DNA from 4 places in the Roseixanthobacter glucoisosaccharinicivorans genome. Region 1 is predicted to be linked to each of the others. Evidence: predicted binding sites of a transcription regulator. Region 1 holds the regulator's gene; each other region holds the start of a gene.
The links. Region 1 encodes PhoB, which activates phosphate uptake and scavenging genes when phosphate is short. Its sites were predicted from a motif close to TGTCATNNANCTGTCAT; they were not measured.
Positions count from the first base shown of each region.

Region 2: a site for PhoB is predicted at 4,151-4,167, ahead of ugpB (sn-glycerol-3-phosphate ABC transporter substrate-binding protein UgpB). Genes of this name have one in related genera too.
Region 3: a site for PhoB is predicted at 3,854-3,870, ahead of olsB (l-ornithine N(alpha)-acyltransferase). Genes of this name have one in related genera too.
Region 4: a site for PhoB is predicted at 4,243-4,259, ahead of V5F78_RS20050 (acetoacetate decarboxylase). Genes of this name have one in related genera too.

Region 1 is NZ_CM195538.1:3,386,182-3,393,821, forward strand. It holds gene V5F78_RS15690 (Hsp33 family molecular chaperone) at 1-1,004, opposite strand, end outside; gene argF (ornithine carbamoyltransferase) at 1,125-2,054, opposite strand; gene V5F78_RS15700 (aspartate aminotransferase family protein) at 2,051-3,310, opposite strand; gene V5F78_RS15705 (GcrA family cell cycle regulator) at 3,596-4,108, shown strand; gene phoB (phosphate regulon transcriptional regulator PhoB) at 4,556-5,257, opposite strand; gene phoU (phosphate signaling complex protein PhoU) at 5,263-5,991, opposite strand; gene pstB (phosphate ABC transporter ATP-binding protein PstB) at 6,011-6,835, opposite strand; gene pstA (phosphate ABC transporter permease PstA) at 6,936-7,640, opposite strand, start outside.
Region 2 is NZ_CM195538.1:2,789,753-2,797,392, reverse strand. It holds gene glsA (glutaminase A) at 1-485, shown strand, start outside; gene V5F78_RS12970 (MFS transporter) at 539-2,206, shown strand; gene V5F78_RS12965 (twin-arginine translocation signal domain-containing protein) at 2,345-2,692, opposite strand; gene V5F78_RS12960 (helix-turn-helix domain-containing protein) at 3,037-4,110, shown strand; gene ugpB (sn-glycerol-3-phosphate ABC transporter substrate-binding protein UgpB) at 4,224-5,537, shown strand; gene V5F78_RS12950 (BatD family protein) at 5,839-7,640, opposite strand, start outside.
Region 3 is NZ_CM195538.1:272,201-279,840, forward strand. It holds gene V5F78_RS01155 (outer membrane protein assembly factor BamD) at 1-322, shown strand, start outside; gene recN (DNA repair protein RecN) at 328-2,013, shown strand; gene arfB (alternative ribosome rescue aminoacyl-tRNA hydrolase ArfB) at 2,042-2,464, opposite strand; gene olsB (l-ornithine N(alpha)-acyltransferase) at 2,649-3,716, opposite strand; gene V5F78_RS01175 (hypothetical protein) at 3,984-4,592, shown strand; gene V5F78_RS01180 (YifB family Mg chelatase-like AAA ATPase) at 4,706-6,238, opposite strand; gene V5F78_RS01185 (hypothetical protein) at 6,408-6,587, shown strand; gene V5F78_RS01190 (class I SAM-dependent methyltransferase) at 6,915-7,640, shown strand, end outside.
Region 4 is NZ_CM195538.1:4,322,838-4,330,477, forward strand. It holds gene V5F78_RS20030 (glutathione S-transferase family protein) at 1-49, shown strand, start outside; gene V5F78_RS20035 (LysR family transcriptional regulator) at 292-1,191, opposite strand; gene V5F78_RS20040 (TSUP family transporter) at 1,268-2,038, shown strand; gene V5F78_RS20045 (patatin-like phospholipase family protein) at 2,114-3,265, opposite strand; gene V5F78_RS20050 (acetoacetate decarboxylase) at 3,423-4,169, opposite strand; gene V5F78_RS20055 (WD40 repeat domain-containing protein) at 4,538-5,530, opposite strand; gene hrpB (ATP-dependent helicase HrpB) at 5,681-7,640, shown strand, end outside.

The sequences.
Region 1 (7,640 bases):
GAATCTTGCGCCGGCGCATTGTCCGTCAGGACCTCATCGGCGCGAAACCCATAGGCGCGGCCGCAGAATTCACATGTGACCGAGACCCGCCCGTCCGCCTGCACCATGCCGGCGCGTTCCTCGCGGCTGAACGAGGACAGCACGCCTAACACCCGACTGCGCGAGCAGGTGCAATGGGCAACGATCGGCTGGGGTTCGAACACCCGCACGCCACGCTCATGGAACAGGCGATAGAGCAGCGCCTCGCTGGGCAGGGCGTGGTCCAGCAATTCCACGTCTTCCAGCGTGCCGACCAGCGACTGCGCTTCCATCCAGGCATCGTCGAGCGGCACATCCGGCTGTTCCACGCCCTCGGGCGCATCGCCGGGATGCAGGTCGCCCTGCGCCGCCCGGCCCGCCTCGGCGGGCAGGAATTGCGCCAGCAGGCCGCCCGCGCGCCACGCGGAGGGCTCGCCGCCCGGCCGCATCTCCTCGCCCACGGCGAGCCGCACGCGGGTCGGGATCTGCTCGGATTGCTGGAAATATTGATGCGCCGCCGCCTCCAGCCCGTCGCCCTCCAGGGCGACGACCCCCTGGTAGCGATTGGCGGACAGGCCCGGATCAATGGTCATGGCGAGATGCCCGCGCCCGATCAGCAGCGCCGGCGCGGCGGCATTACTCGCTTCCGCCTGCGCCACCGCCTCGGCATCGAAGCGGGCATAGGCGCGCACCTTGTCGGGGCTGACGAAATCCACCACCACCATGTCCACCGGACCGTCGGTCTGGGTCTGGAGGATGAAGCGGCCCTCGAATTTCAGCGACGATCCCAGCAGAACGGTCAGCGCCACCGCCTCGCCGACGACACGCTTCACGGCGTTGGGATAATTGTGATGCACCAGCACCGCGTCGAGCATGGAGCCGACGCGCACGACGCGGCCGCGAATGTCGAGCGCGTCCACCTGGAATGGAAGCACCGAGTTATCAGGCGCTTCCTGGCGGGGCTCGGGACGTGTTTCCTTGGTCATGATACCTCATTCCAACCGCCCGGCCCGAGGGCCGGGCCTTCGACCGCCGCCGCGGCATCGTCTCGCGCGCCGCAGGCCCGGCCGGGGGAGGATGGCGTCACCTTCTCCCGGCACCACGGCTCAGGCTGCCGGCGTATCGAAGCACCAGGCCAGAATGCCCTTCTGGGCATGCAGGCGGTTTTCCGCCTCGTCGAACACCACCGATTGCGGCCCATCCATCACGTCATCGGTCACTTCTTCCCCACGATGGGCGGGCAGGCAATGCATGAAGATGGCGTCCGGGGCCGCGCGCGCCATCAGGGCGCGGTTGACCTGATAGGGCTTCAGGAGATTGTGGCGCCGCTCGGCTTCCTTGTCGCCCATGGAGACCCAGGTGTCGGTGAGGATGCAATCCGCCCCCTCCACCGCCGCCTCGGGATCGCGGGTGAATTTCACCCGCGCCTTGGTCTTCTTGACGAATTCCTTGAGCGCCTGGCGCGGCGACAATTCCTTCGGGGTCGCGACGTTCAACTCGAAATCGAAGCTGTGGGCGGCATGGATCCAGGAGGCGAGCACATTGTTCGCGTCCCCGGTCCAAGCCACCTTGCGCCCGGCGATGCGGCCCTTGTGCTCCTCGAAGGTCATCACATCGGCCATGACCTGGCAGGGATGGGACACGCGCGTAAGGCCGTTGATCACCGGCACCGTGGCGTAGGTGGCGAGTTCCATCAGATCCTCATGGCTGAGAATGCGGATCATGATGGCATCCACATAGCGCGACAGGACGCGGGCAGTGTCGGCGATGGTCTCACCGCGCCCCAGCTGCATTTCCGCGCCCGTGAGCATCACCGTGTCGCCGCCGAGCTGGCGCATGGCCAGATCGAACGAGACGCGGGTGCGCGTGGACGGCTTGTCGAACACCATCGCCAGCGACTTGCCGGCAAGCGGTCGCTCGGCCGAACCGGCCTTGCGCTTGGCCTTGAGATCTTTCGACAATTCCAGAACCCGCCGCAGCTCCACCGCGGGGATATCGGACAGATCGAGAAAATGACGCACGCCTGTGTCCTTCATTCGGCGGCTCCCTTCGCCGACGCCCGTGCAAGGCCGTCCTCGATCCGCAGGCAGGCGGCCTCGATTTTTCCGGCGGCAATGGCGATCTCCTCCTCGGTGAGGATGAGAGGCGGCAGAAGTCGAACCACATTGTCTCCGGCGCCCGGGGCCAGCAGGCCCTCGTCGCGCAGGGCGAGCACCAGCTCGGCGGCGGGGCCCTGCGCCCTGACACCCAGCAGGAGTCCTTCACCTCGCACCTCGGCGATGACTGCGGGATGACGGTCCTTGATCTCGTTCAGCGTGCGTACGAGCAGCGCCGACATGGCCTGCACCCGCTCCAGGAAGCCGTCCGCAAGCACCACGTCCAGCACCGCATTGCCCACCGCCATGGCGAGCGGGTTGCCGCCATAGGTCGAACCGTGGGTGCCGAGCGTCATGCCGCGCGCCGCATTCTCCGTGGCGAGGCACGCGCCCATGGGGAAGCCGCCGCCGATGCCCTTCGCCACCGCCATGATGTCGGGCACGATGCCCGAGCTCTGGTAGGCGAACAGGTTGCCGCTGCGCCCGACGCCGCACTGCACCTCGTCGAGGATCAGCAGCAGGCCATGCTCGTCGCACAGGGCGCGCAGCTGCGGCAGGAAATCCGCCGAGGGCACGCGCACGCCGCCCTCGCCCTGGATCGGCTCCGCCAGGATCGCCCCGGTCTCCGGTCCGATGGCCGCCTTGACGGCCTCGATATCGCCGAACGGCACATGGTCGAAGCCCGGCATGTTCGGGCCGAAGCCTTCCAGATACTTGGGGTTGCCGCCCGCCGCGATGGTCGCGAGCGTGCGCCCGTGGAATGCGCCCTCGAAGGCGATGATGCGGTTTTTCGCCTCAGCGCCGATCACATATTGGTAGCGGCGCGCCATCTTGATGGCGCACTCCAGCGCTTCCGCACCCGAATTGGTGAAGAACATGGTATCGGCGAAGGTCACGGCCTTCAGCCGCTCGGCCAGGCGCTCGCCGCCGACGATGCGGAACAAATTCGAGGTGTGCCAGAGCTTTCCGGCCTGTTCGGTCAGCGCCGAGACCAGATAAGGATGGGCATGCCCGAGGATGTTGACCGCGATGCCTGCGGTGAAATCGAGATAGCGTCGCCCGTCCGTCGTGACGAGCCAGCAGCCCTCTCCCCTTTCAAAAACGAGGTCGATGCGCGCGTAGGTCGGCAGAACGGGGGTGATCACGGAACCCCTCCTCTTGGGGTGGGGCGAAACGCGCTGCGTCTCGCCGGACATCAGAAACGCCAAAGGCCGCCCTCGCGGGGCGGCCCGACAAAAAGGGATTCTAATGATCGCGCGCGGGAGGTCAACAGAGCGCAGCCGTTGACCTGATCGTAACGACTTGGGGACAACGGCACGGGAATGCATTCCGACTCTGTGCGGGCGGGCGTGCATATTGTAGTTTGCTCGTGGCTGACCACGACATCTCGTGCAGGCCTGTTCCCCAAGTGACGTTGGGCCCTGCGAACCCGCGTGCAATGGCGCGCCTGGGTGCGGGAGAAGAGTCGAAGGAGGAGAGCGATGAGCTGGAACGACGAGCGCGTCGAACTCTTGAAGAAGCTCTGGGGCGAAGGGCTTTCCGCAAGCCAGATCGCCGGCGAGCTGGGCGGCATCACCCGCAATGCGGTGATCGGAAAAGTGCACCGCCTCGGCCTCTCCGGCCGAGCGAAATCAACGGTTCCCGCCGCACGCCCGCGCAAGGCCCGGCCTGAAGCGCCCGCGAACAAGCCCGCGCCGCAGCCGCAAACCATGGGCAACACCGCGCTCGCCCCCGCCCTGGAGGCTTTCGTGGCGCCCGAGCCCGCGCCGCGTCCGGCAACCGGCGGCAATGTGGTCGCCATGGGCCAGCGCTGCACCATCATGAACCTGACCGAGGGCACCTGCCGCTGGCCGATCGGCGAGCCGGGCACGGAAAACTTCTATTTCTGCGGCGGCCGCAGTGTCACCGGCATGCCCTATTGCACCACCCATGCGCGGATGGCCTACCAGCCCACGCAGGATCGCCGTCGCGACCGGCGCGTCGCCCGCATCTGACCGCCGCCGCCGCGCTTGGGGCTGCGCCGGCTGCGCAGACCTCGCCGGGGCGACGCGACGACATCTTGGATTGTGCCAAAGGTCGGGCGCCGGGCGACATTGCCGCGTCGCTCGAATGGGAAGGCCGCGCGCGCATGGCGTCCGGGCCTTGATGCACCGAGGCTCGGCGCCCGAACCGCCCGGGGCCATGTGCGAGCCCGTAAGGGCATTTGGGCTGCGAGCAGGCCCTATCCCCGGAAAGAATATCTCCCGCGGGTTCCGCTCCGCCAAGACATCTGAATTTTGCACCATACGCCGCGGCCTGCGCGGGAGCCTGCTCGTGACGCTGGCGCTGCACGATGCGGCGGCACGCTGGCTCCGCACCATGGCGCATGAGCCCGCATACAGCGGGCCCAGCCACCAATCCCCGCAGCACCCCCGCATTCGAGCGCGCAGGCCCTCCCGCGCTCAATGCACGCGGGCGAACATTTCGTTGAACGAATAACCGGCGCCGCGCACGGTGCGGATCGGGTCCGACTGGCGCCCCCGATTGATCGCCTTGCGCAGGCGCCCCACGTGCACGTCCACCGTGCGCTCGTCGATATAAACGTCCTGTCCCCACACGCCGTCGAGCAATTGCTCGCGCGAGAACACCCGTCCCGGGCTCTGCATCAGGAATTCCAGCAGGCGGAATTCCGTCGGCCCAAGGTGCACCTCGCGCCCCGAGCGGTGCACCCGGTGGGTCTCCCGGTCCAGCTCGATGTCGCCAGCCCGCAGCAATGTGGCCACATGCTCCGGCTTCGCGCGCCGCAGCAGTGCCCGCACCCGCGCCAGAAGCTCGGGCACGGAGAAGGGCTTCACCACATAATCGTCGGCCCCGGTGGCGAGGCCGCGCACCCGTTCCGTTTCATCGCCGCGGGCGGTGAGCATGATGACCGGCAGACGCTCGGTTTCCGGGCGGGTCCGCAGGCGGCGGCACAGTTCAATGCCCGACAGGCCCGGCAGCATCCAGTCGAGGATGACGAGGTCCGGCACGCTTTCGCGCAACCGGGTCTCGCCTTCATCGCCGCGTCCGACGCTCTCCACGAAATAACCTTCTGACTCCAGATTGTAGCGGAGCAGAAGGGTCAGGGGTTCCTCGTCCTCGATAATCAAGATACGCGCAGGCACGGATTTTACCCCTGAAGGCTATGCCCCGGGAAAGCGACGGTGGTCTCGCTGGAGACATCCGCCTTCGGGCGCTCTTCGGACAACATCTGTCCCGACACCATATAATAGATGGTCTCCGCGATATTGGTCGCGTGGTCGCCGATGCGCTCGATATTCTTGGCGCAGAAAAGCAGATGCGTGCACACCGAGATGTTGCGCGGATCTTCCATCATATAAGTGAGGAGTTCGCGGAACAGCGAGGTGTACATGGTGTCGATGCCGCTGTCGCGGACCCACACATCCACCGCCTTCGCCTGGTCGCGGCTGGCATAGGCGTCCAGCACTTCCTTCAGCTGCTCCAGCACCAGATCGGACATGTGCTCGACGCCGCGCACCAGCTTCTGGGGATGATATTCCCCTTCGATGGCGAGCACGCGCTTGCCCACGTTCTTGGCGAGGTCGCCGATACGCTCCAGGTCGGAGGCGATGCGGATCGAGGCCACCACGTCGCGCAGGTCGCTCGCCACCGGCTGGCGCTTGGCGATGCAGACGATGGCCTTCTCCTCGATCTCCCGCTGCAGCAGATCGACGCTCGTATCGAGCAGGATCACGCGCTGGGCGGCAGCGGTGTCGCGGCGGATCAGGGCATTGACGGCGTCAGCCACCATGCGCTCCGACTGGCCACCCATTTCAACGACCTTGCGGCCGATCTCCTTCAGCTCGGCGTCGAAGGCCGAGACGGTATGGTCGGGCATCTGGCAGATCCTTGCTTGGTCAGCCGAAGCGGCCGGTGATGTAATCGCGGGTCTTGATCTGCTTGGGATTGGTGAAGATCACGTCCGATGGCGCGACCTCGACCAGTTCCCCCAGGTAGAAAAAGGCGGTGATGTCGGCGCAGCGCGCCGCCTGCTGCATGTTATGGGTCACGATGACGATCGTGAAATCCTGCTTCAGTTCGTCGATCAGATCCTCGATCTTCGAGGTGGAGATCGGATCGAGCGCCGAGGTCGGCTCGTCCAGCAGGATCACTTCCGGCTGCACGGCGATGGTGCGGGCGATGCACAGGCGCTGCTGCTGGCCGCCGGACATGCCGAGCGCCGAGGTATGCAGGCGGTCCTTGGTCTCTTCCCAGATGGCGGCCTTGCGCAGGCAGCTTTCCACCCGCTCGTCCATCTTCGCCTTATTGAGATTCTCGTGCAGGCGCACGCCGAAGGCGATGTTGTCATAGATCGACATGGGGAACGGCGTCGGCTTCTGGAACACCATGCCGATGCGCGTGCGCACCACGGTGGGGTCCAGTTCCTTGCCGACGATATTGACGCCGTCGAACATGACGCCGCCCTCGGCACGCTGGCCGGGATAGAGGTCGTACATGCGGTTGAACACGCGCAGCAAGGTGGACTTGCCGCAGCCCGAGGGGCCGATCATCGCGGTGACGCGCTTCTCGGGGATCTCGAAATTGATGTTCTTCAGCGCGTGGTTCTGCCCGTAATAGAAATCGAGCTTCTCCACCTTGATCTTGGTCGGCGCCTGAATGGCATCGGGCTTGGCCGAGACGGAGGAGGAAATATTGAAGGTCGGATCCACTGCAGAGTTCATGTCAGCCTCATTCGGTCTCTGGTCGCCCGGTGGGCCGGCGTGCTGCCGGCCCGGGCGGTGATCTTGGGCGCCCTCGGGGCGGTGATCTCAGGGTGCCGGTTCAGCGCGTGCGCGCCAGCACCAGACGGGACACGACGTTCAGGACCAGAACGCCCACGGTGATGAGCAGCGCGCCGGCCCAGGCCAGCGACACCCAATCGTCGAACGGGCTTCCGGCATATTGATAGATCGCGATCGGCAGGCTGGCCATGGGCTTGCTGAGATCCGTCGACCAGGAATTATTGCCCAGCGAGGTGAACAGCAGCGGCGCCGTTTCACCCGCCGCGCGGGCGATGGCCAGCAGGATGCCGGTGACGATGCCAGCGCGGGCCGCCCGCCAGGTGATCATGATGACCACTTTCCACTGCGGCGCGCCGAGCGCGAAGGCGGCTTCGCGCAAGCCCACCGGAACCAGGTTCAGCATGTCCTCGGTGGTGCGCACGATCACCGGGATCACCAGGATCGCCAGCGCGATCGCGCCGGCCCAGCCGGAGAAGCCGCCGAACGGCACCACCAGGAACTGGTAGATGAACAGGCCCACCAGGATCGACGGCGCCGAGAGCAGGATGTCGTTCACGAAGCGAGCGGCGGAGCCGATCTTCGTGCCCTTGCCGTTCTCGGCCAGGAAGGTGCCGGCGAACAGGCCGATGGGACCGCCGATCGCCAGCGCGATGCCGATCTGGATCAGAGATCCCACAATCGCATTCAGAAGGCCGCCACCCTGGCCGGGAGGCGCCGTCACCTTGGTGAAGACATTGAGGTTGAG
Region 2 (7,640 bases), 600 kb from region 1:
ACGAGGAGGTCTATGGCTGCGCCAGCGACACCAATTTCCGCAACCGTGCCATCGCCCGCCTGCTCCAGAGCCTGTCGCGCATCTATGCCGATCCCAAGGAGGCGACCGACCTCTACACCCGCCAATGCGCGCTCGACGTCACCGCCCACGATCTCGCCGTGATGGGCGCGACGCTGGCCGACGGCGGGGTGAACCCCATCACTGGGGAACGGGTCGTGGACCCCATGGTCTGCCATTACGCGCTGGCGGTGATGGCCACCGCCGGGCTCTACGAGACCTCGGGCGACTGGCTCTATGAGATCGGCCTGCCCGGCAAGAGCGGCATCGGCGGCGGCATCGTCACCGTGTCGCCGGGCAAGGGCGGGCTCGGCACATTTGCCCCGCCGCTCGATGCGGCCGGCAACAGCGTGAAGGGCCAGCTGGTGGCGCAATTCCTGTCCCAGAAGCTGGGCATGGACCTGTTCCTCTCGCAGCCCGCGACCTGAAATTCAACGGCGCCGGGCGCGCCGGCCCAAATCGCAAAAATCGGAGAAACGCCATGTCGGCCCAAGCCGCCGCGCGCGCGGACGCCTCTTCCGCGCCATCCTCTTCCGCCCAATCCTGGGTGCCGATGATCGCCATTGCGCTGGGGCAGGTGATCATGTCGTTCAATGTCGCCTCGCTGCCGGTCGCGCTCGGCGGCATGGTGGCGAGCTTCAACGTGCCGCCGACCACGGTCGCGACCGCCATCGTCATGTATTCGCTTTCGGTGGCCGGCTTCGTCATGCTGGGCGCCAAGCTCAACCAGCGGTTCGGCGCGCTGCGGGTGTTCCGCACCGTGGTGGTGCTGTTCGGCTGCGCGCAGGTGCTGATGACCTTCAGCCCCAACGCCACCTTGATGATCCTCGCCCAGGGCCTGTGCGGCGCGGCCGGGGCCGCCTTGGTGCCGGCGCTGGTGGCGCTGATCGCCGAGAATTACACCGGCACCCAGCAGGCGACCGCGCTCGGCGCGCTGGGCTCGGCGCGGGCGGCGGCGGGCGTCACCGCCTTCCTGGTGGGCGGTATCCTCGGCACCTTCATCGGCTGGCGCCCGGCGTTCGGCATCCTGATCGTGCTGTCGGCGGTGGTGTTCGTGCTCAGCTTCCGCCTGAAGCCGGACCATGGCCGCCCGGAGGTGAAGATCGACTTCGTCGGCGTGGTGCTGGCGGCCGCCGCCATCATCATTCTCTCGTTCGGCTTCAACAATCTCAACCGCTGGGGCCTCGGCCTCGCGCGGCCGGGGGCGCCGTTCGATGTGTTCGGCCTCTCGCCCGCGCCGGTGATGATCATCATCGGCATCGTGCTCGGCCAGGCCTTCCTGGTGTGGACGCGCCGCCGGCAGGCGGCCGGCAAGACGCCGTTGCTGGCGCTTGAGGTCATCGCCTCGCCGCAGGAGCGGGCAGCGGTGTTCGCCATGTTCTCGGTGGTGGCGCTGGAGGCGGCGCTGAACTTCTCGGTGCCGCTCTATATCCAGATCGTCCAGGGCCGCTCGCCGCTCGCGACCGCCATCGCCATGATGCCGTTCAATCTCTCGGTGTTCTTCTCGGCCATGCTGATCGTGCGCTTCTACAAGCGGCTCACCCCGCGCCAGATCGGCCGCGCCGGCTTCCTATTGTGCACGGTTGCCCTGCTCTGGCTGGCGTTCGTGGTGCATAACGACTGGAGTTCCGGCCCGGTGCTCATCGGCCTTGTGCTGTTCGGCATCGGCCAGGGCTCGCTGGTGACGCTGGTGTTCAACGTGCTGGTCACGGCATCGCCCAAGGAACTGGCGGGGGATGTGGGCTCGCTGCGCGGCACCGCCAACAATCTCGCCGCCGCCATCGGCACGGCGGTGGCCGGCGCGCTGCTGGTGGGCCTGCTTTCCGCCAGCATCATGCGCGGGCTCGCCGATAATCCCACCTTGCCGCCGGAAATCCAGAGCCAGGTGGATCTCGACGCCATCACCTTCGTCAGCAACGAGCGGCTCAAGGGCGTGCTGGAACGCACGAGCGCCAGCCCGGCGCAGGTGGCAGAGGCGGTACGCATCAATACCGACGCGCGGCTCGCGGCGCTCAAGATGGGCCTGCTGCTGATGGCGGGCCTGGCGCTGGTCACCATCATTCCGGCCGGGCGGCTGCCGAACTATATCCCCGGCACCATCCCGGCCGAGGGACTGGAGGAGAAGCCCCGCGCCGCCGCCCGGCGCTGAGGCGCCCCCTCACCCGCCCGCTGCGCGGCCGACCTCTCCCCGGGGGGGAGAGGTGATGCCGGCGGGGGTCAGGGCCGGGGTGAGGGGTGAGGGACCCTTTCGGCGCGCTCGGGACGAGCGGACCGTGCCCAAAGGGTGTCAGCGCACCCAGCGTCCGGGAATGAACACCCACTTGCCGCCGCGCAGCACCCATTGCGGGCCCACATGGCGGAAGCCGGGACGGTTGCGCTCCCAGCGGCCGGACACCCAGACATAACGCCGGCTGCGCGAACTCCACATCCAATAGCCGGGTACCCAGACATAGCCCCGGCGGGCCGGTGGGCGGGCCTCGCGCCGGGGGGCCGGCGGACCGTTGAAATTGGGCGAGCGGCGATTGGGGATCTGCCATTGCTGGGCCTGCGCGTCCTGCGGCAGCGCGAGGCTCGCGAGCGGGGCGGCGGCCACCGCGGTCAGCAGGGATCTCAGGAAGCTACGACGCGACAGCATGCTTTCACCCTCAGGGCCGCCGCCGGAGCGGCGCGGACAAATGGCCGGCTTCCCGGAAAGGATGGGCCTCTTTCCGGGAAGCGCTATCGGGACAGGGGAGTCCCGAGGGCCCGCACCGCGCAGGTCGGGGGGACACCGGCGGGTAGGGCATCGGCAAGGCTAGCGCGCTCGCTCGCTTTTGCGATGAGCAGCCCGTCCCGGCGCTATGCACTCGATCCCAATCCCAAGCGCGCATTGCCCTCTTGCGGGGGAGGATGTAACGGCAACGTTCAACCTTGGCTGGTCCTGCGCTAATATGATCCCCGAATGCACCGGCGGGCGCCGGAGAAGCAGGCGGGAACGACGTGTCTTTCGTGGCGATAAACCAGAGCAAGCCTGCCGTTGCGCACGCCGAGACCGGCGGAGAGCTGGCCGCTTTGCCGCTGGCCCCGCTGCATTTCACCACCGCAGACCTGCCGAAGGCGGAGCAGTTCGGCGGCTGGCGCGATTTCATCGCCGCGACCGTGGACCTCTCCCTGGTGGCCGCCCCCGCCGTGGGATTCGAGGCGGACAAGACGGTGTGGGATCTCGGCCGCTTCGCCCTGACCTCGGCGCGCATGCCCGGCGCCGGATATCAGCGCAGCTGGCGCCATATCGGCAAGGACCCGATCGACCATTGGTGCCTCGTGCTCTACGAGAGCGAAATTCCCGGCCGCAGGGCGCCGCTGGGTTTTCGTTCGCTGGCGCGGCCATTCGTCGGCGCCGGCTCCGACCGGCGGGTGCTGACGCTGTTCATTCCGCGCGATCTGTTTGCCGGCACCGCCGCGGCTTTCGATGCCGCGCCGACAGACATTCCCGATACCGGCCTCGGCGGCCTGCTGGCCGATTACCTGTTGAGCCTGGAACGACAGATGCCGCGCCTCACGGCGGCGGACCTGCCCGCCGTCGCCGAGGCGACGCGCACCCTGCTCGCGGCCTGCATCGCCCCGAGTGCGGATGCGCTTGCGCAGGCCCAGGCGCCATTGCTGCGCACCACGCTGGAGCGGGCGCGGCGGGTGATCCAGGCCAATCTCAATTCCCCCACCCTTACGCCGGCGGGCCTGTGCCGCGTGCTCGGCATTTCCCGGTCGCGCCTCTACCGCCTGTTCGAGGATCTCGGCGGCGTCACGCGCTACATCCAGCGCCAACGGCTGCTGGCGGCGCTGGCCGCGCTGGGCGATCCGGCCGAGGGGCGCGCGATCGGGCAGATCGCCGAATTCTTCGGCTTTTCCGATGCCTCCGGCTTCAGCCGGGCCTTCCGCGGCGAATTCGGCTTCAGCCCGAGCGATGCCCGCAGCGCCGCGCTGGCCGGCCTGCCGCGCGCCCCGGCACCGGCGCGGCGCGCGCCCCCGGGCGAGACGCGCGATCTTGCAACCATCCTGCGCGGGCTCCAGGCCTGAGGCACGCCGGCCCGGGCTGGGGGCACCAGATTTTGCCGATTGTCATGGAAACGTAACGCTAAGTGATCATGCGTTGCGCATGATCGGTGCATGGCGCACCCGAGGAGGCACTCATGGCATCTCGCATCCTGCCGTCGGCGCTGCTTGCCGCCGCGCTGGCCTTCGCCGGCCCCGCATCCGCGCAAACCGAGATCCAATGGTGGCACGCCATGTCCGGCGCGCTCGGGGAAAAGCTGGAGAAGGTCGCCGGTGACTTCAACGCGTCGCAGAGCGAATACAAGATCGTCCCGGTGTACAAGGGCTCCTATCCGGAGACCATGACCGGCGCGATCGCCGCCTTCCGCGCCAAGCAGCACCCGGCGATCGTGCAGGTGTTCGAGGTGGGAACCGCGACCTTGATGGCCGCCAAGGGCGCGGTCTATCCGGTCTACAAGCTGATGGCGGACGCGCACGAGCCGTTCGATCCCAAGGCCTATTTGCCGTCGGTCACCAGCTATTATTCCGACACGGCGGGAAACATGCTCTCCCTGCCGTTCAATTCCTCGACCGCCATCCTCTATTACAACAAGGATCTGTTCGCGAAGGCGGGCCTTGATCCCCATGCGCCGCCCAAGACCTGGCCGGAAGTGGAGGCCGATGCCAAGAAGCTCCAGGCCGCCGGCGTGCCGTGCGGCTTCACCACCCAATGGCCATCCTGGGTGAATGTCGAAAACCTATCGGCCTGGCACAATATTCCCATCGGTACGAAGCAGAACGGCATGGGCGGGCTCGACACCGTGCTGGAGATCGCCAATCCGCTGGTGGAGCGGCATTGGACCGCGCTGGCCGAATGGCAGAAATCCAAGATCTATGATTACGGCGGCCGCCAGTCGAAGGCGGATCCGAAATTCTTCTCCGGCGAATGCGCCATGTCCATCGGCTCGTCGGCGGCGCGCGCGGCGATCCTCGCCAATGCGAAGTTCGATCTCGGCTACGGCATGCTGCCCTATTGGCCAGACGTGAAGGGCGCGCCGCAGAATTCCATCATCGGCGGCGCCTCGCTCTGGGTGCTGAACGGGCGGCCGAAGGAGGAATATCGCGGGGTGGCGAAATTCTTCACCTATCTCTCGCGCGCCGACGTGCAGGCCTGGTGGCATCAGCAGACCGGCTATCTGCCCATCACCCAAGCGGCCTACGACCTTTCGAAAAGCCAGGGCTTCTACGAGAAGAACCCCGGAACCGACGTCTCCATCCTGCAAATGACGCTCAACCCGCCCACCGAGAATTCCAAGGGGCTGCGCTTCGGCTCGTTCGTGCAGATCCGCGACGTGATCGAGGAGGAGTTGGAAGCGACGCTGGCGGGGAAGAAAACCCCGAAAGAGGCGCTCACCGCCGCCGAGGCGCGCGGCAACGAGATGTTGCGGGCGTTCGAGAAGGCGAATCAATAGGGCCGAGGCTGGGCCGGCCCGCGCGCTCCGGCGCCGCCCGATTCCGCGGCGCTGGCCCGACGGGGCTTCAGGACCAATCGGCCGTCAGCGTCGTGGTGATCGTCGAGGCGCTCACCGCCGGTGTGAGCGATTGTATTTCTTTCACCGGTCGTCATGGCCGGGCGCGTCCCGGCCATCTACGCCGGGCCGAACGTGCAGGCCTTGAAGAGCCCGCTCCAGCGGTGCCGCTTGGACGCACGGGACAAGCCCGTGCATGACGGTTCCTCTGGCGACGGCGGAACCCCATGAATGGCGATGGATCCTAGCCCGCCTGGGGATAGAGCGGGGCGAGGCGGGCGCCCCGGCGTTTGCGGGTGGAGCGGGCGCGGGCGGCGCATTCCGCGTTCACGGCGGAAAGGCAGGCGGCGCCGCTCCAGCGCGCGGACCCCGCGCCATAGAGATGCTGGCGCAGATCCTCCGCCGCCTTGGCCATGGCGGGTGTGCGGAAGGTCTGCGCGTCGAGGGCCTGCGGGTCCGGTTCGCCGGCGGGGGCGGAGGCTGGTGAACCGTCCGCGCGCGTCCAGGCGAGGAGGGCGGCGTGGGCGGCGACCGCGTCATCGGCCTTGCAGGCGGCGCGCAGATCGGCCAGCGCGGCGGCGGTATTGGCGCGCGGCGCTCCCCCGCTGCGATACGCCGGGCGCCGGGCAGGAGCCGCGCGCGCCACGTGTCCCGTGCGACGGCGCAGCAGCAGTGCGGTCACACCCAGCACCAAAAGGATCGCGGCCAGCGTGGCGCCGGTGCGCAGGTTCAGCATGTCCGCCAGCCACGCCGGCAGGGAAAGCTGGGTCTCGACCGCCGGCGGCGGCGCCTGGGGCACCGCGATGGGCGCCGGTTGCGTCTGGGGCTGTGGCGCGGCGGGGCGCGCCTGGTCGGAGGCGGCGACGGTGAAGGTCTCCGCCGGCAAATGGGCGGTTTCCTGGGTGTTGGTGTCGGTGTTCCACCAGCCCACATCCAGGCCCGGCAGCGTGATGGTGCCCTCACGCGTCGGCACAACCGAAATGGTCTTGATCAGCACCGCGCCGGGCTTGCCATTGATGAGCGCCTGGTCGGAGCGGCTGGATTCCTCATATTGGCGCACGCCATCCGCCTCGACGATCGGCATCGGCGGCAATTGATTGGGCGTCGCCCCCACCGCTTCCAGGGTGATGGTGCGCGTCAGCGTCTCGCCCGCCTTGGCCTGGGCCAGCGGCGGATCCCAGGTGCTGGAGAGCGTGACGCCCTGAGACGGCAGGAACCACCCCGTGGCCGCGGCCGGCCGGGCCTTGACCTCGATGCGCACCGGATCCGATGTCACCGTCACCTCGCGGCCGAAGCTGGGATCGGGCCCAGCCATGGGGACCGAGCTGTTGCGGCCGAGCAGGCGCGCCATGTCCGAGGGGAGGCGCCCGCCGGCAAAGCTCGCAAACTGCGCCACCAGCGTCACCGGCCCGATTTCGATGGTGCCGCTGCGCTGCGGGCGCATGATGTAGCCCTGCTCGACCACCCGGTAGCGCTGGCGGCCGACCACTTTGCTGAACATCCGCTGGTCACCGACCTTGGTGAAGGTGGCGCCGACCGCCTCCGGCGGCGTCAGGCCGCCGCCGAGCATCGGGCCGTTGGTGTAGATGCGCACCGCCACCAGCATTTCGCCCTGGACATAGGGCGCCGGCCCCATCGGCTCCACCTGCACGAACAGCGGGCGCGCCTCGGCCGGATCCACGGGGGAGGCGGCATCCACCGACAGGCGAATCGGCGCCGTGGTCTGGCCGGCGAGGGTCAGGCCGGGAACGGTGATTGCGCCCGGCCGCTTCGAGGCGAGCGTGAGGATCCACTCGTTGATCTGGGTGCGCCGGCCGTTGACCACCTCCACCCGGCTTGCCCGGTTGCGGTCCAGAATGTCGAAATCGCGCGCCAGCGGCGACAGATCGGGCGGCTGGGTGCCGTCGCCGCCCACCAGGGTGATGACCAGATCGAAGCTTTCCCCCACCGACAGCGTGGTGCGGTCGACCCGCGCCGTGGGGGCGGCGGCGTTTGCGGGCGCCGCGCACGCGAGCGCCGCCAGCACGAGGGCCAGCATCGGCAGGA
Region 3 (7,640 bases), 2.0 Mb from region 1:
GGCCGGCAAGGAAATGATGATCGGCCGCTATTATCTGGAAAATCGCAATTACACCGGCGCCATCAACCGCTTCAAGGTGGTGGTCACGCAATACCAGACCACCCGGCAGGTGGAAGAGGCTCTGTTCCGCCTCACCGAAGCCTATATGGCGCTCGGCATCACGTCCGAGGCGCAGACCGCCGCCGCCGTGCTCGGCTATAATTTTCCCGATAGCCAGTGGTACAAGGACGCCTATAAGCTGGTTCAATCGAGCGGCAACCTGCCGGTCGAAAACAAGGGGTCCTGGATCAGCCAGGCCTTCAAGAAGCTCGGTCTCGGCTAGGATCCATGCTCTCCTCTCTCTCGATCCGGGACATCGTTCTGATCGAGAAGCTCGATCTGGCGCTCGCGGACGGCCTCACCGTCCTCACCGGCGAGACGGGCGCGGGAAAATCCATCCTGCTGGACGCATTGTCCCTGGCGCTCGGCGGCCGGGGCGATGGCGGCTTGGTGCGCCACGGCGAAGCGAAGGGGCAGGTGACTGCGGTCTTCGATCTGCCGCTCGCCCACCCCGCCCGCGCCATCCTCGCTGCCGCCGACATTGCGGACGAGGGCGAGGTGATCGTTCGCCGCATCCAGATGGCCGACGGACGCACGCGCGCCACCATCAATGAACAGCCGGTGAGCGTGCAGACCCTGCGCGCGCTCGGCGCCCGGCTGGTCGAACTCCACGGCCAGCACGATGATCGCGCCCTGGTGGACCCCACCACCCACCGCACCCTGCTGGATGCCTTTGGCGGCCTTTCCGCCAAGACCGAGGCGGTGGCCCGCCTCTGGCGTGCCTGGCGCGCCGCCCTCTCGGAGGCCGGCGCCGAGCGCGCCCGCCTGGAGGAAGCGCAGAAAGAGGCCGATTTCATCCGCCACGCGGTGGACGAACTCACCGCGCTCGGTCCCGAGGTGGGGGAAGAGGTCATGCTCGCCCAGCGCCGCACCAGCATGATGCGCTCGGAGAAGATCGCCGGCGACCTTTCCGAGGCGCTGGAAGCGGTGGGCGGCAGCGGCTCGCCCGTGCCCTCGCTCTCCGCCGCGGTGCGGCGCCTGGAACGCCGCGCGGGCGAATCGCAGAGTCTGGTCCGGCCGGCGGTGGAGGCCATCGACCTCGCCCTCGACGCGCTGGAGACCGCCCGTTCGCACCTGGAAACCGCGCTCCGCGATGCCGCCTTCGATCCGCGCGACCTCGAAAGGGTGGAGGAGCGGCTGTTTGCCTTGCGCGCGGCCGCCCGCAAATATGGCGGCGCGATCGACGACCTGCCAAAGGTCGCCGCGCGATTCGCAGCCCAGCTGGACGCCTTGAACCGCAGCGCCACCACGCTCGCCGCGCTGGAAGCCAAGGTCGCCGAGGCGGAGGAGGCGTATCGCGCCGCCGCCGCCGCGCTTTCCGCCGATCGCAAGGCCGCCGGCGCCAAGCTGGATGCGGCCGTTGATGCCGAATTGCCACCGCTCAAGCTGGAGCGCGCCCATTTCACCGCCCGCATCGACAGCGATCCCCGCTCGCCCGGCGCGGAAGGCTATGACCGGGTGGAATTCTGGGTGCGCACCAATCCCGGCACAAGGCCCGGCCCCATGATGAAGGTGGCCTCGGGCGGCGAACTCGCGCGCTTCCTGCTGGCGCTGAAAGTGGTGCTGGCGGATCGCGGCTCGGCGCCCACCCTGATTTTCGATGAAATCGACACCGGCGTGGGCGGCGCGGTCGCCGATGCCATCGGCCACCGCCTCTCGCGCCTGGCGGGGCAGGTGCAGGTGATCTGCGTGACCCATGCGCCCCAGGTGGCGGCGCGGGCGGGCCAGCATCTGCTGATCTCCAAGGCCTCCGTCGGTACGGGAAAGGACGCGCCCGTCACCACGCGCGTCGCGCCGCTCGATGCACCGAGCCGCAAGGAAGAGATCGCTCGCATGCTGGCCGGCGCCAGCATCACACCGGAAGCCCGCGCGGCGGCGGAACAGCTTCTCCAGGCGGCCACCGTCTCGGCTTGAGGGCCGGCCGCGCATTCCTCGCGGCCCTTCAGTCCGCCTGTGGCTTGTTCTGGCGCAGGGTCTTCACCACGCCGCGCCGCTCCTTCGCCTCCAAGCGCCGTTCCTTCGAGCCGAGGGTTGGGCGCGTGGGCCGGCGGATCGGGGCGACATAGGTCGCCTCGCGAATCATCTCCACCAGGCGTTCGAGCGCATCGGCGCGGTTGCGCTCCTGGGTGCGGTGGCGCTGCGCCTGGATGATGACGACGCCGTCCTGCGTCATGCGCTTGCCGGCGATGCGGATGAGGCGATGCTTCACCCCATCGGGCAGGTTCGGCGAGGCGAAGGCGTTGAAGCGCAACTGTACCGCGCTCGACACCTTGTTGACATTCTGCCCGCCGGGACCCGATGCGCGCACGAAGGCGAGTTCGATCTCATCCTCGGAAATGGCGATGCGGGGGGTGATCTCGATCATGGCTAAGCCCGGACGCGCGGAACGCTGCACGGCTCCGACAGCCGGCCGGCAGGCCCCAGCTATGGCAGAAAGCCGCGCCGCGCGACAGCTGTGCGCGGATTCGCCCCGCCGGTCCATGCGGATGCCGCGCCGGTGCGCCCAACAGGGGATGCAGGTCGCGCCGGTGTGTCCGGCGCGGCCGGGCTCAGATGGCGTGGCGGTTCGCGGTCGGGCCGAAATGCTCAACATAGCGGGCGCTGATGATGGAGCGCGGCAGCACCACGAGCACGTCGGTGGTGCCGAACTGGTGGTCCACCACCGCGCCGTCGCCGACGAAGCCGCCGAGGCGCAGATAGCCCTTTACCAAAGGCGGCAGGGCATGCAGCGCCGCCTTCATGTTGATCTCATCCTTGGGGATGCGATCCATCGGCACATAGCGCTTGTCGAGCGCGCGGGCGCGCCATTCCTCCGGCGCCAACGCATTGTGATGCAGGAACGAGAGCTGGAGCGCCAGCGCCTCGGGGTCGGTGCCCTCCAGGCTCGCGCAGCCGATCATCACGTCGATATTGTTGCGCAGGATATAGGCCCACACCCCGTGCCACAGCAGCTCCACCGTGCGCTTGTTGCGGTACGGCTTGAGCACGCAGGACCGCCCCAGCTCCAGGAACTTGAGGCCGGGATGCGCGGCGACGATGCGGTTCACGTCGAACTCGCCCTGGGTGTAGAAGCCGCCATGGCGGTCCGCCACATCCTGCTTCAGGAGGCGATAGGTGCCTACGACCTTGGGCTTGCGCCGGCCCAGCACCATCTTTCCGGCTTCGTAATCCAGCACCAGCATGTGGTCGCAAATGGAGTCGAACGCATCCACGTCGCGCCGGGCGAGCCGCGCCGCGGCGTCGGGCACGGCGGACATTTCCTCGTAGAAGACCTTATAGCGCAGGCGCTGGGCGCGGCGCACGTCGCGCGCGGTGCGGGCGAGCCGCACTTCCAGCGGCCCGAGGCGGCCGAGCACCACCGGCTCGCCGAACGGCACGGCCTCGCGGTGGCGGATGCCGGAATAGGCGCGGAAATCGGAGACCAGCTTCTGCGGGCCGTTCAGCGCCGGCTTGCCGTCCGCGCGCAGCACGGGGGGCGCAAACAGGGGCGCGCCGAACTTGGCGCCGGGAAATTTGGCGAAGCCTTCCTTGGCCACGTCAATGCCGCGGCCCACCAGAGCCGGCCAGCTGAAGGGCTGCGGGTCGAGACTGGTACCGGACGGATCTTGGCGTTTCATGCAACGACCCCCTCCTCGGGCCGCCGCTGGACACGGCGGTTCTATGGGATGCCGCGCGCCGTCCCAGACGAGCTCGAAACCGGGCGCGCGCATCGTGCGCGTTCATCCCGCGTGACCATCACATTCACCATAGTTTTCCTACGGCTATGTGACAATGGCCGATTGTGACACCCCGGTCCTGTCATATGACGGTGGTGGCGCATTGCGGGCGCGGGGGGCGCATGCTAGCGCGGGATGCCGTAGGGCAATCGGGATTCGGGGGGCATCATGTCTAAAGTTCGGTTTCTGTCGCGCGCGGCCGGCGGCGCGCTGGCGCTCAGCATGGCGTTTTCGGGCTTGGCCCAGGCCCAGACCCTGCCCACCCCCGCCGCCGTGACCGTCATCACCGTGCCCGGTGTCGGCGCCATGAACGTGCTGAGCTATCAGGCGCGCTTCGTTTCCGCCGATCCGGCCACCCGCCGTGTGGTGCTCGAGACGCCGAACGGCAAGCGCTGGTCTGTGATCGCCCCGCCGCTGCTGGGCGACGTGATGCAGCTCGCCAACAGCCGCAAGCTGTTGATCCGCGTGCTGCCCGGCCTGGTCACCGCGCTCGGCAAGGCCCATCAGGGCACGCCCGGCGTTGCGGTATCCGAAGTGGTGCTGAAGGACGGGCTTCCGGGCTGGCCGGAGGATTACGGCTTCCGGGAGATCACCATCACCTCCATCCTGGTCAATATCGACAAGACCAACGGCACCATCAGCTTCGAAGGGCTGGACGGCGTGGTGCGCACCGTCAAGGCGGCCAACCCCCAGGTGCTGGCCGATCTGCAGAAGGTGGAACTGGGCGACCTGTGCCAGATCACCTATTATGAAGGCCTTGCCATCAACGCCATGTAGCATCGCCGCGCTGCCCTGCGCCGGGCAATGGTCTGCGAGGCAATGGTCTGCGAGGCAATGGCCGGCGAAGAAGTAACCGGCGAAGGCAGAAGTGAAACACAAGCGGCGGCGGTTCAGGCCGCCGCCTGCGCGCGGTCGGCCAGGGCGCGATAGGCCAGCGCCTCCGCGAGATGCCGGCGGCCAAGGCTTTCCGCCCCGTCGAGATCGGCGAGGGTGCGGGCCACCTTGAGCACCCGGTGGTAGCCGCGCGCTGAGAGGTTCATGGCGCTGGTGGCATCGCGCAGCAAAGCGAGCCCGCCGGCATCTGGCGCGGCCACCACCTCCAGAAGCGGGCCGGAGGCCTGGGCATTGGTGCGGATGTCCGGCCGGTCCAGCGCGGCGTAACGCTCGACTTGAAGGGCGCGCGCGGCGGCGACCCGTGACGCCACCTCCCGCGAGCCCTCCGCCGGGGCGGGCAGCACGAGATCGGCAGCGGTCACGGCCGGCACATCCAGATACAGGTCGATGCGGTCGAGGAACGGGCCGGAGAGGCGCGCCTGGTAATCCTCCTTGCAGCGCGGCCCGCGCTTGCAGGTGAAGCCGGGCTCGCCCGCATGGCCGCAGCGGCACGGGTTCATGGCGGCAATCAATTGGAACCGCGCCGGATAGGTCACGCGGTGATTGGCGCGGGCGATCAGCACGTCGCCTGTTTCGAGCGGCTGGCGCAGGGAATCCAGCACTTGGGGCGAGAATTCCGGCAATTCGTCCAGGAACAGCACGCCATGATGGGCGAGCGAGACCTCGCCCGGCTTTGCCTTGGCCCCGCCGCCCACCATTGCCGCCATGCTGGCGGAATGGTGCGGAGCGCGGAACGGGCGGCGGTCCACCAGGGCGCCGTCCTGGATCGCCCCCGCCACCGACGCGACCATGGAGACGTCCAGCATCTCGGCCGGCGAGAGCGGCGGCAGGATGGAGGGCAGGCGCTGGGCGAGCATGGATTTGCCGGCGCCGGGCGGGCCCACATACAGCAGATTGTGACCGCCGGCGGCCGCCACCTCCAGCGCGCGCTTGGCGGTTTCCTGGCCCTTCACGTCCCTGAGGTCGAGGTTCGACCCTGCGGGCGGGCGCAGGCGCGGATCCGGCCGGGCGAGGATCTGCCGGCCCGTGACATGGTTCGCCAGTTGGATCAGCGAGATGGGGGCGAGAATCTCCATGTCGGGGCTGGCCCAGGCGGCTTCCGCGCCGCAGGCGCCGGGACAGATGAGCCCGTGGCCGCGCGCATTGGCGCCGATCGCCGCCGGCAGCACGCCCGCGACGGCGGCGATGGAGCCGTCCAGCCCAAGTTCGCCCACCACAGTGAAGCCGGCGAGCGCATCGCCGGGAATGGCGCCGATCGCCGCCATCAGCCCCAGCGCGATGGGCAGATCATAATGGGAGCCTTCCTTCGGCAGGTCGGCGGGGGCGAGATTGATGGTGATGCGCCGCGCGGGCAGGGCGAGCCCGGAGGCGATCAGGGCGGCGCGCACGCGCTCCTTGGCTTCCGTCACCGCCTTGTCGGGCAGGCCGACGATGGTGAAGGCCGGCAGGCCCGGCGCCACATGCACCTGCACATCCACCGGCCGTGCGTCCACGCCCTCGAACGCCACGGTCGCCACACGCTGGATCACGCTTCAGCCCCCCGGCTTGCCAGTGCCACCCAAGGTAGTGGAGGCCGCCCGCAGGCACAAGAACATATTGGGAACATGCGCCCTTATGCGCCCTTTATGGTAGGGCCGCAGGTTCCCAATCGCGCCCTTACGGCCTGCGGCGCCATAAAGGCGGCCGTGAGGACCGATCATGACCCACTCTTATTATTTCTCCCCCGCCACCTCCCCCTTTCCGCGCGCTCGCCCGCTGCCGCCGCAGCCGGCCTGGGGCCGCAGCCGGCCCGGCCCGCTCGCCCGCATGGCGCTGAAGGCGGCCTGCCTCGTGCCGCTGCTGGTATTGGCCTTCGCGTTCCACGCCCTGTTGGGGTGAACGCCGGCCGTTGCGATCATTATCCTGCCGGACCGGAGGTCGATCCATGACCCATATTCAGCCCATCTCCCCGGCCGCCGCTCGCGGCGGAAAGCCACGGGCGGGCGCGCCATCCCCACGCCTCGGCTGGGCCGAGTGGGGCAGCCTCGGCGGCACGGAGCATGTCCTTCCGTTTGGTCGCAGACCGTTGCGGAGCGCAACTCCGGTCTGCGTCCGCGGCCTGTTGGTTGCATTTGCTCTGGTCTGCATCATTGCTATGGTGCGATGAGGGACATGCGCACGCCGCGTTCCTTCCGCGATCCCTCGCGCAACCAAAAGCCTTGCCCCATGACCATGACCGACCTGAAAGACGGCGACCACGAGCGCCTCGTCTCCGCCCAGTTCAGCCCCCAGGCCGCCGCCTATGTCGCGAGTGCGGTCCACGCCAAAGGCGCGGATCTCGATGCCCTTGCGCAGATGATGGCGGGCCGCGGCGCGGCGCGGGTGCTGGATCTTGGGTGCGGCGGCGGCCATGTGAGCTTCACCGTGGCGCCCCACGTGGCGCAGGTGTTGGCCTATGACCTGTCGGACCGCATGCTGGAGGCGGTTGCGGGCGAGGCGCAGCGGCGCGGCCTTTCCAATATCGAGACCGCCTGGGGCGTGGCGGAGGAATTGCCGTTCCCCGACGCCACTTTCGATTTCGTGGTCTCGCGCTTCAGTGCCCACCATTGGCGCGATCTCTCGGCGGGGCTCGCGCAGGCGCGCCGGGTGCTGAAGCCGAACGGGCGGGCCATCTTCATGGACGTGGTGGCGCCGCCGAGCGATGTGCTGGATACGTTCCTGCAGACCATCGAGCTTCTGCGCGATCCCTCCCACGCCCGTGACTTCGCGGTCAGCGAATGGGTGGAGCGCGCGCAGGCGGCGGGGCTGGCGTGCCAGTCGATCACCGAAGGGCGGCTGCGGATGGAGTTCTCGTCCTGGGTCGCCCGCATCAACACGCCCGACCTGCATGTGGCGGCGATCCGTTCGCTTGAAGAACTGGCCACGCGCGATGTGCGTGCCCATTTCGAGATC
Region 4 (7,640 bases), 940 kb from region 1:
CGCGAAGGCCGAGCCGGAAGAGCTGGAAGAGCTGGACGTCGAATTTTAGGGCCGATCGACTTCAGCGGCATGGAGCATCGTCGAGGCGGGTGCCTTCGATGCTCATCGACCGATTGTCATCTCTCTCGCGTCATGGCCGGGCCTGTCCCGGCCATCCACGCCGGGCCGCGGGCGCGAGCCTGGAAACGCTGGCACCAACGGTGCCGCGTGGATGCACGGGACAGGCCCGTGCATGACAAAGCTCTGCTTCAAGAGCGCCAAGCCAGCCGTGAATGTCGTGTGTCCTAGCCGTCACGTCACCGGCCGCAGATAGGCGAGCAGGCGCTGGGCATAAGCGGGCAGCACGTCTTCCCGCCGCACGGCGATCACCAAAGTGCGGCGCGCCCAGGGTTCGTCCAGCGGCACGAAGGCGAGCGCGTGGCTCTCGCGCAATTGCTGCGCCACCGCCGCCGGAATCACCGCGATGCCCACATGGGCCTCGATGTGCGGCCCTACCATGGTGGCGACAGCGGCGAAGCCGTTCACCCGCACCCGATATTTGAGTGCCCCGCCGGCCCGCACCGCATTGCGTTCCACCAGGCTTTGCAGGCCGTTTCCCTCGGGCAGGCCGACGAACGGCTCGTCCAGCACATCGGCGATGCGCAGGCGCGCGCGTTGGCAAAGCGGATGGCCGCGCGGCATGGCCACCACCAGCTGGTCTTCCCGATACCGCGTCAGCTGCAGGCCCGAGGTGTCGGCGGCGTCCGAGGTGATGCCGAGATGGATCAGCCCCTCGGCCAGCGCCTGGGCGATCTGCCAGCTCGGCCGCTCTTCCAGGTCCATGTCGATGCTGGGATTGGCGGCGAGAAATTGCGCCAGCTGCGCCGACAGGCCATGGCCGAAGGCCGCGGTGTTGCACCACAGGCGCACATGGCCCTTCAACCCTTTGCCATAGCCGGCGAGTTCGCCGCGCATGCGCTCGCTCTGCGCCAGCATCAGGCGGGCGTGATGCACCAGCGCTTCCCCGGCCGGGGTGACGGCGATGCCGGCGCGGCCGCGCTCCAGCAGCGGCGTGCCGATCTCCGCCTCCATGTCGCGGATCCGCGCGCTCACCGAGGCCAGCGCCAGATGGGCGCGCGCGGCCCCGGCGGTCAGGCTGCCGGCCTCAACCACATTCAGGAACAGCCGCAGGTCCGAGAGGTCAAAGCGCATGGAAGGAGCTTATCCTACGGAATTTCCGAAGGCTAGAAGCGGAAGTTCCACATTGCCGCGATCGGGCGGAAGCAGCATGTTCGCGCCCATGTCCGACTGGTCTTTGCTCATCCTCATCTTCATCACCTTCGCGCTGGTCCTCGCCGGTGTCGTGAAGGGTGTCATCGCCATGGGCCTGCCGACCATCGGCGTCGGCCTGCTCAGCATCGTCATGCCGCCCTCCCATGCGGCGGCGATCATCATCATTCCGGCGACCGTGACCAACGTGCTGCAATTGTTCAGCGGTCCGCGCGTGCTGCCCAATGCGAAGCGGTTCTGGGCGCTGCTGCTCACGCTCATGACAGGAACGCTGATCGGCGGCTATTGGCTGGGCGGGCTCAGCTCCCATTGGGCGCCGCCGTTGCTGGGGCTGACCTTGTCGGTCTATGGCGTACTCGGCCTGCGGGCGATCCATTTCCACACGCCCAGCGCGTGGGAAGGGTGGCTCTCGCCGCTGATCGGCCTCGCCTCGGGCTTTCTCACCGGCACCACGGGTGTCACGGTCATGCCGTCCGCGCCCTATCTGCAATCGCTCGCGCTGGAGCGCGAGGACCTGATCCAGGCGCTCGGCCTCACCTTCACGGTGGCGAACTTCACCCTCGCCTTCGCGCTCACGGGAGGCGATGCGCCGCTCGCCGATCCGCACGCGGTGATGCTGTCGCTGATCGCCTTGGTGCCGGCGCTGATCGGCATGGAGGTCGGCCGGCGCATGCGCCTGACCTTCTCCCCCGCGACGTTCAAGACCTGCTTCTTCGCCGGTCTCCTCGGCCTCGGCATCTTCATGCTGGCGCGCGGCTTCCTCCTGTGAGGCACCCGCCGCGCGGATGAAAGCCCCAAGGCGCGGCGCCGCGGATGCTCGCGCTTCCGCGCCGCCTTGGCGCGCTCAGTCGTCGGTGCGATGCACGTCGTGGACGACGATGGCCGTGCTCTTGTCCGGCTTCACCAGCCATTGCGGATGGCGCAAGGTCTTCACCGTATCCTCGAAGCCCGACGCCCAATGGTCGCGCATGGAGCTGCCGGAGAATTCGTAATCCTTGAAGTCGCGCTCGTAATCCTTCTCCTGATAGATCAGGTGGCAGATATTGACGGCGCCCGACTTCTCGTAATCGGAGATCACCTGAAGGTCTTCCTCGGTGCGCAACTGCTCGGGAATGCGCAGCACCGCTTCCGCATGCTTGGAGCGCAGCAATTGCACCCGGCGGAACAGGTCCGTGGTGTAGCGCGTGCGGCTGGAATAACCGATGTCCTTCTGCCGTTCGATCACCTGGAACATGTCACGGGGCAGATCGCCGCGCGCGGAGAACAGATCCACCTGGAACACCAGCGCGCCGGGATGGTCCGGCTGGTCCAGCAGCCATTGCAGCGGGGTGTTGGAGACCACGCCGCCGTCCCAATAATATTCGCCGTCGATGCGCACCGGCGGGAATGCCGGCGGCAGGGCGCCGGAAGCCATCACATGCTCGGGACCGATGCGGTGGGTGGTATTGTCGAAATAGATGAAGTTGCCGGTGCGCACGTTTGCGGCGCCCACGGAAAAGCGCTTCGCACCATTGTTGATCAGGTCGAAATCGACCAGCTTCACCAGGGTCTCACGCAAGGGTTCGGTGTCGTACAGGCTGGTGGCGTTTGCCGAGCCGGTGGGCAGCAGCCAAGGATTGGGAAAGCGCGGCTTGAAGAAGCCCGGTTGACCCAGATTCATGGTGACCATCGCGCTCATCTGGTTGCGCAGCGCGCGGAACACGTCGCCATCGGGCGTGAACGGCCAGATCTTGCGGCCGGAGACCGTTTCCCAGAATTCCCGCAGGCGGGGAATGCGGTTTTCCGGCGTGTTGCCGGCAATGATCGCGGAATTGATGGCGCCGATGGAGACGCCGGAAATCCAGTTGGGCTCGGCGCCGGCGATCGAGAGCGCCTCATAGACGCCCGCCTGATAGGCCCCGAGCGCGCCGCCACCCTGGAACACCAGCGCGACCCGGTCGTAATCCTTGACGATCTCGCTGATATCGTTTGGATTTTCACAGATCCGCGTGCGCATGTCTTTCCCCATCAGCTTGCCGGCCAGCGGCCCGTTCAGCACGCGCGGGGTGAGGCGTCTGCGCCACCCCGCGCCGGATCATGCCGTCGTGTTTGAAGAAGGCAGAATCAGGCACCGGAGCGCAAGCGCCAAAAGGCGGCGCGCGCTCCGGGCCGGATCATTTCGGTTCGGCCATGTAGTCATAAACCACTTCGCCCATGCCGAGCGTCAGGTCGGCGCGCAGGTGCAGGGCGGAAACCACTTCCAGCACCGGCAGCTTGGCGACATCCGCCATCACATGCGGGTAGAGGCCGAGCGCGGCCGGGCCGGTCCAGCATTCCTTGAGCTGGATGTCTTCCAGATAATAACGCACCAGCTCGCAAATCCGCGGGGTGGCATCCACATGGGGGATGATCTTGATGAGGAAGCTCGGAGTCTTCAGGGCGGCGAGCACCGCGTCCTTGTCGGCCTGCTTGTGCTTGTAGCCCATGGTGGCTTCCACGCACAGGGTCTTGCCATAGTGCAGGCGGCCGACCAGGACGTCCTTTTCCACTTCCATCTTGGGGTGGGCATACTTCTTGGGGAAGCCCCACAGCTCGCGGCCGCCGGCGATCGGCGCCTCGTCGTCCAGATACATGGAATGGACGTAGCCGCCTTCCACGCCGTTGAGCTTCACCGGGATCACCTGTCCGGTCTCGGTATAATCGCCGAAGCCGGTGGAATCGGGCATGCGGATGAATTCGTACTTCACCAGCGGCTCGTACACCTCGAGCGGCTCGGGCACGACGCGGCGCAGGGCCTCGATGTCGGTGCGGTAGGTGATGATCATGAACTCGCGGTCGAAGAAGCGGTAGGGTCCCGGCGGATAAGCGGGATTCGTCAGGGGCATGGAGTAGGCGTTGCGGCGAACGTCCTCGATCTTCATGGAGCATCTCCGACCGGCATGGTGCATCTCGCGCCTGCGAGATGACGCTGACGTTAGCCGATAGCCGCTCGACGTGACAGCCCCGCGACGATCACAAGCAGGCAGCGGCGCGGGCGCGATCCATGCGGCCCCGCGGTGCAGGGCGCGAACTTCACCCCGCCCCCGTGCAGCAGAACCTCGTCATGCACGTGCTTGTCCCGTGCATCCACGCGGCACCGCTGGCATCGGCTTTTCAATCCCCGCGCGGGCGGCCCGGCGTGGATGCCCAGGACGCCCCCGGCCATGACGGCTTGTAAAAGAAAGACCATGTCGCGCACCCGCCGTCAGGTGCCTCGACGCGGCACCAGACTGCTGAAGGTCGATCGGTCCTAGAATTCCAGCAGCCCGGCGCTTCCGCCCGCCGTGCCGAACGCCACCGCGCCGCCGTCCTTGCGCCAGGCGATGGCCGAGACGGGGGAAGCGTCGGGCGCCCGCAGCAGGATTTCCGCGCCGTCGGTCAGGCGCACCATCAGCACCATGCCGTCGTCATAGCCGCACGCCATCACCGGGTCCTTGGGATGGCACGCCACCACCGTCACGCGCCCGCCGCTCGCCGAGGGCGCCTGCATGGAGGGCTGCTTGCCGATGGGGCCGTCCTTGGTGGCGAACGGCCAGAGCACCACCTCGGTGGAACCGGAGGAGGCCAGCCACTTTCCGTCATGGGTGAATTCGAAACTCTTCACCCGCGCCGGATAGCCGGTCATGCGCATGTGCGCGCCGTCGGCGAGGCGCCAGCCGTGCAGCGAGGGTTCCTGCATGGTGGTGATGATGAAGCGCCCGTCCGGCGAATAGGTGACGCCGAGATGGGAGCCCTTCCATTCCAGCACCTCGGGCTTCGCGTCGGCGGCGTTGGGATACCACAGGCTCACCCCGCCATAATGCGCCACCGCCACCCGCAACCCCTTGGGGGCGAAGGCAAGGCCGCCCACCGTCGAGGGTGCGGCAAAGCTGCGCACCTCGCCCTTCGCCGGCACCAGGAAAGCGCTCTTGCCGGCGGAATAGGCGACGGAGCCGTCCGGCCCCAGCGCGATCCGGTCGATCCAGCGGCCCTTCTGGGTGGCGATGGTCTTCGCTTCACCGGTGGCGAGCACCTCCCTCACCTTGCCGTCATCCCCGCCGGTGACAAGGCGCTGCCCGTCGCCGGCGGCGCACAGCACCACGCCGTCATGCAGCGCGAGCGTGCTGTCCGTCGCCGGGAACAGCGCGGCGCCAGCCTCGGAGATGAAGACGCAGGTGCCGCGCAGGAAGGCGGCGGCGGCGGTCGCCCCGTCGAGGGCGAAGGTGCGCACCTTGTCGGTGAGCGAGGACGGCGTGGACGGCATTTCGGGCGACATTCCATGAAGGCGGTCGGATGCCGCCTTCATAAGCCAAGGCCGCCGGCTTGTCCCGCCATTGGGCTGCGCGGAAGGCGCCGCTCTGGATTTCCCCGCGTTTTGATGGCCTAAGGGGCGGCTCCCTCGGTCGCCACGCTTATGTTCGACACCCGCCTGCCCATAGACGATGTGCTTCCCCTCCTGCGCGAGACGCTGCGCGCGCGGGTGAGTGCCGTGCTGGTCGCCCCGCCGGGCGCGGGCAAGACCACGCGCGTGCCGCTGGCGCTGATGGACGAGCCCTGGGTCGCGGGCCGGCGCATCCTGGTGCTGGAGCCGCGCCGCCTCGCGGCCCGCGCCGCTGCCCACCGCATGGCGCAGACGCTCGGTGAGCGCGTGGGCGATCGGGTCGGCTACCGGGTGCGCCTGCGCTCGGAAGTCTCCCGGCGCACCCAGATTGAGGTCATCACCGAAGGCGTCTTCACCCGCATGATCCTGGACGATCCGGAATTGTCCGGCGTCGCGGCGGTGCTGTTCGACGAATATCACGAGCGCAGCCTGGACGCCGACCTCGGCCTTGCCCTCTCGCTCGAGTCCCAAGGCGCGCTGCGCGAGGACCTGCGCCTGCTGCCCATGTCGGCGACGCTGGATGGCGCCCGCGTCGCCGCGCTGCTGGGCGGGGCGGGCGCGCCGGCGCCGGTGGTGGAGAGCGAGGGCCGGGCCTTTCCCGTCACCACCCGCTATCTCGGCCGCGATGCCCGCTCCCCCATCGACACCCAGGTGGCGGACGCGGTGAAGACCGCGCTTGCCGCCGAGCGCGGCTCGGTGCTGGCGTTTTTGCCCGGCGCGGGCGAGATCCGCCGCACGGAAAACCTGCTGCGCGCTCAAGTGCGCGATTCCGCCGTCGATATCGTGCCGCTCTATGGCGCGCTCGATGCCGCCGAGCAGGATCGCGCGGTGCTGCCCGCCCCGGCCGGACGGCGCAAGGTGGTGCTCGCCACCTCCATCGCCGAAACCAGCCTCACCATCGAAGGCGTGCGCGTGGTGGTCGACGGCGGGCTTGCCCGCGTGCCGCGCTTCGAGCCGGACGTGGGGCTTACGCGGCTGGAAACCGTGCGCGTGTCCCGCGCCGCCGCCGACCAGCGGCGCGGCCGCGCGGGCCGCACGGAGCCGGGCGTGTGCTATCGCCTGTGGGGCGAAGGGGAGACGGCGAGCCTTCAGCCCTTCGCGACCCCGGAAATCCTCGCCGCCGACCTCTCCGGCCTGGTGCTCGATCTCGCGGTATGGGGCGTGCGCGATGCCCGCAGCCTCGCTTTTCTCGATCCGCCGCCGCTGCCCGCCCTCATCGAGGCGAAGTCATTGCTGGGGCTGCTGGGCGCGCTCGACGAAGACGGCGCGGTGACGCCGCTCGGCCAGCGCATGGCCCGCCTGCCCCTGCCGCCGCGCCTCGCCCATATGGTGGTGATGGGCGCCGATGCCGGCGCGGCCGCGCTGGCATCCGAAATCGCCGCGCTCCTGGTGGAGCGTGGACTCGGCGGCGAGAGCGTCGATCTGCTCCACCGCCTGGAGGAATTCCGCCGCGACCGCTCGCGCCGCGCGGACGACGCCCGCCGCCTCGCGGAGCGCTGGGGCGATCTTGCCGGCGCACGCGGGGCGAAGACGGTGGAGCCTCCCTCCCCCGCGGCCTTGCTGGCCCTGGCCTTTCCCGACCGGGTGGCGAAGGCGCGCGGCGACGGCACGCGCTTCCTCCTGGCGAACGGGCGCGGCGGGGTGATGGAGCCGTCCGCCGCGCTCGCCAAGGCGCCGCTGCTGTCGGTCGCGGAGATCTCCGGCCGGGCGGAGGCGGCGCGCATCTCGCTTGCCGCCGCGCTGTCCGAGGAGGAGCTGGAGCGCCTGTTCGCGGGCGAGATCCGCACCGGCACCGAAATCGGCTTCGATGCCGAGGCCGCCGCCGTGCGGGCGCGCGAGACGCGGCGCCTGCGCGCGCTCGTGCTGGCGGACCGGCCGCGCCCGGTGCCGACGGGTGCGGAAACCGCGCGGGTGCTGGCGCAGGGGATCGCCGCGCTCGGCCTTGCCCGCCTGCCCTGGACGGCGGCGCTTGCCCAATGGCGCGACCGGGTGG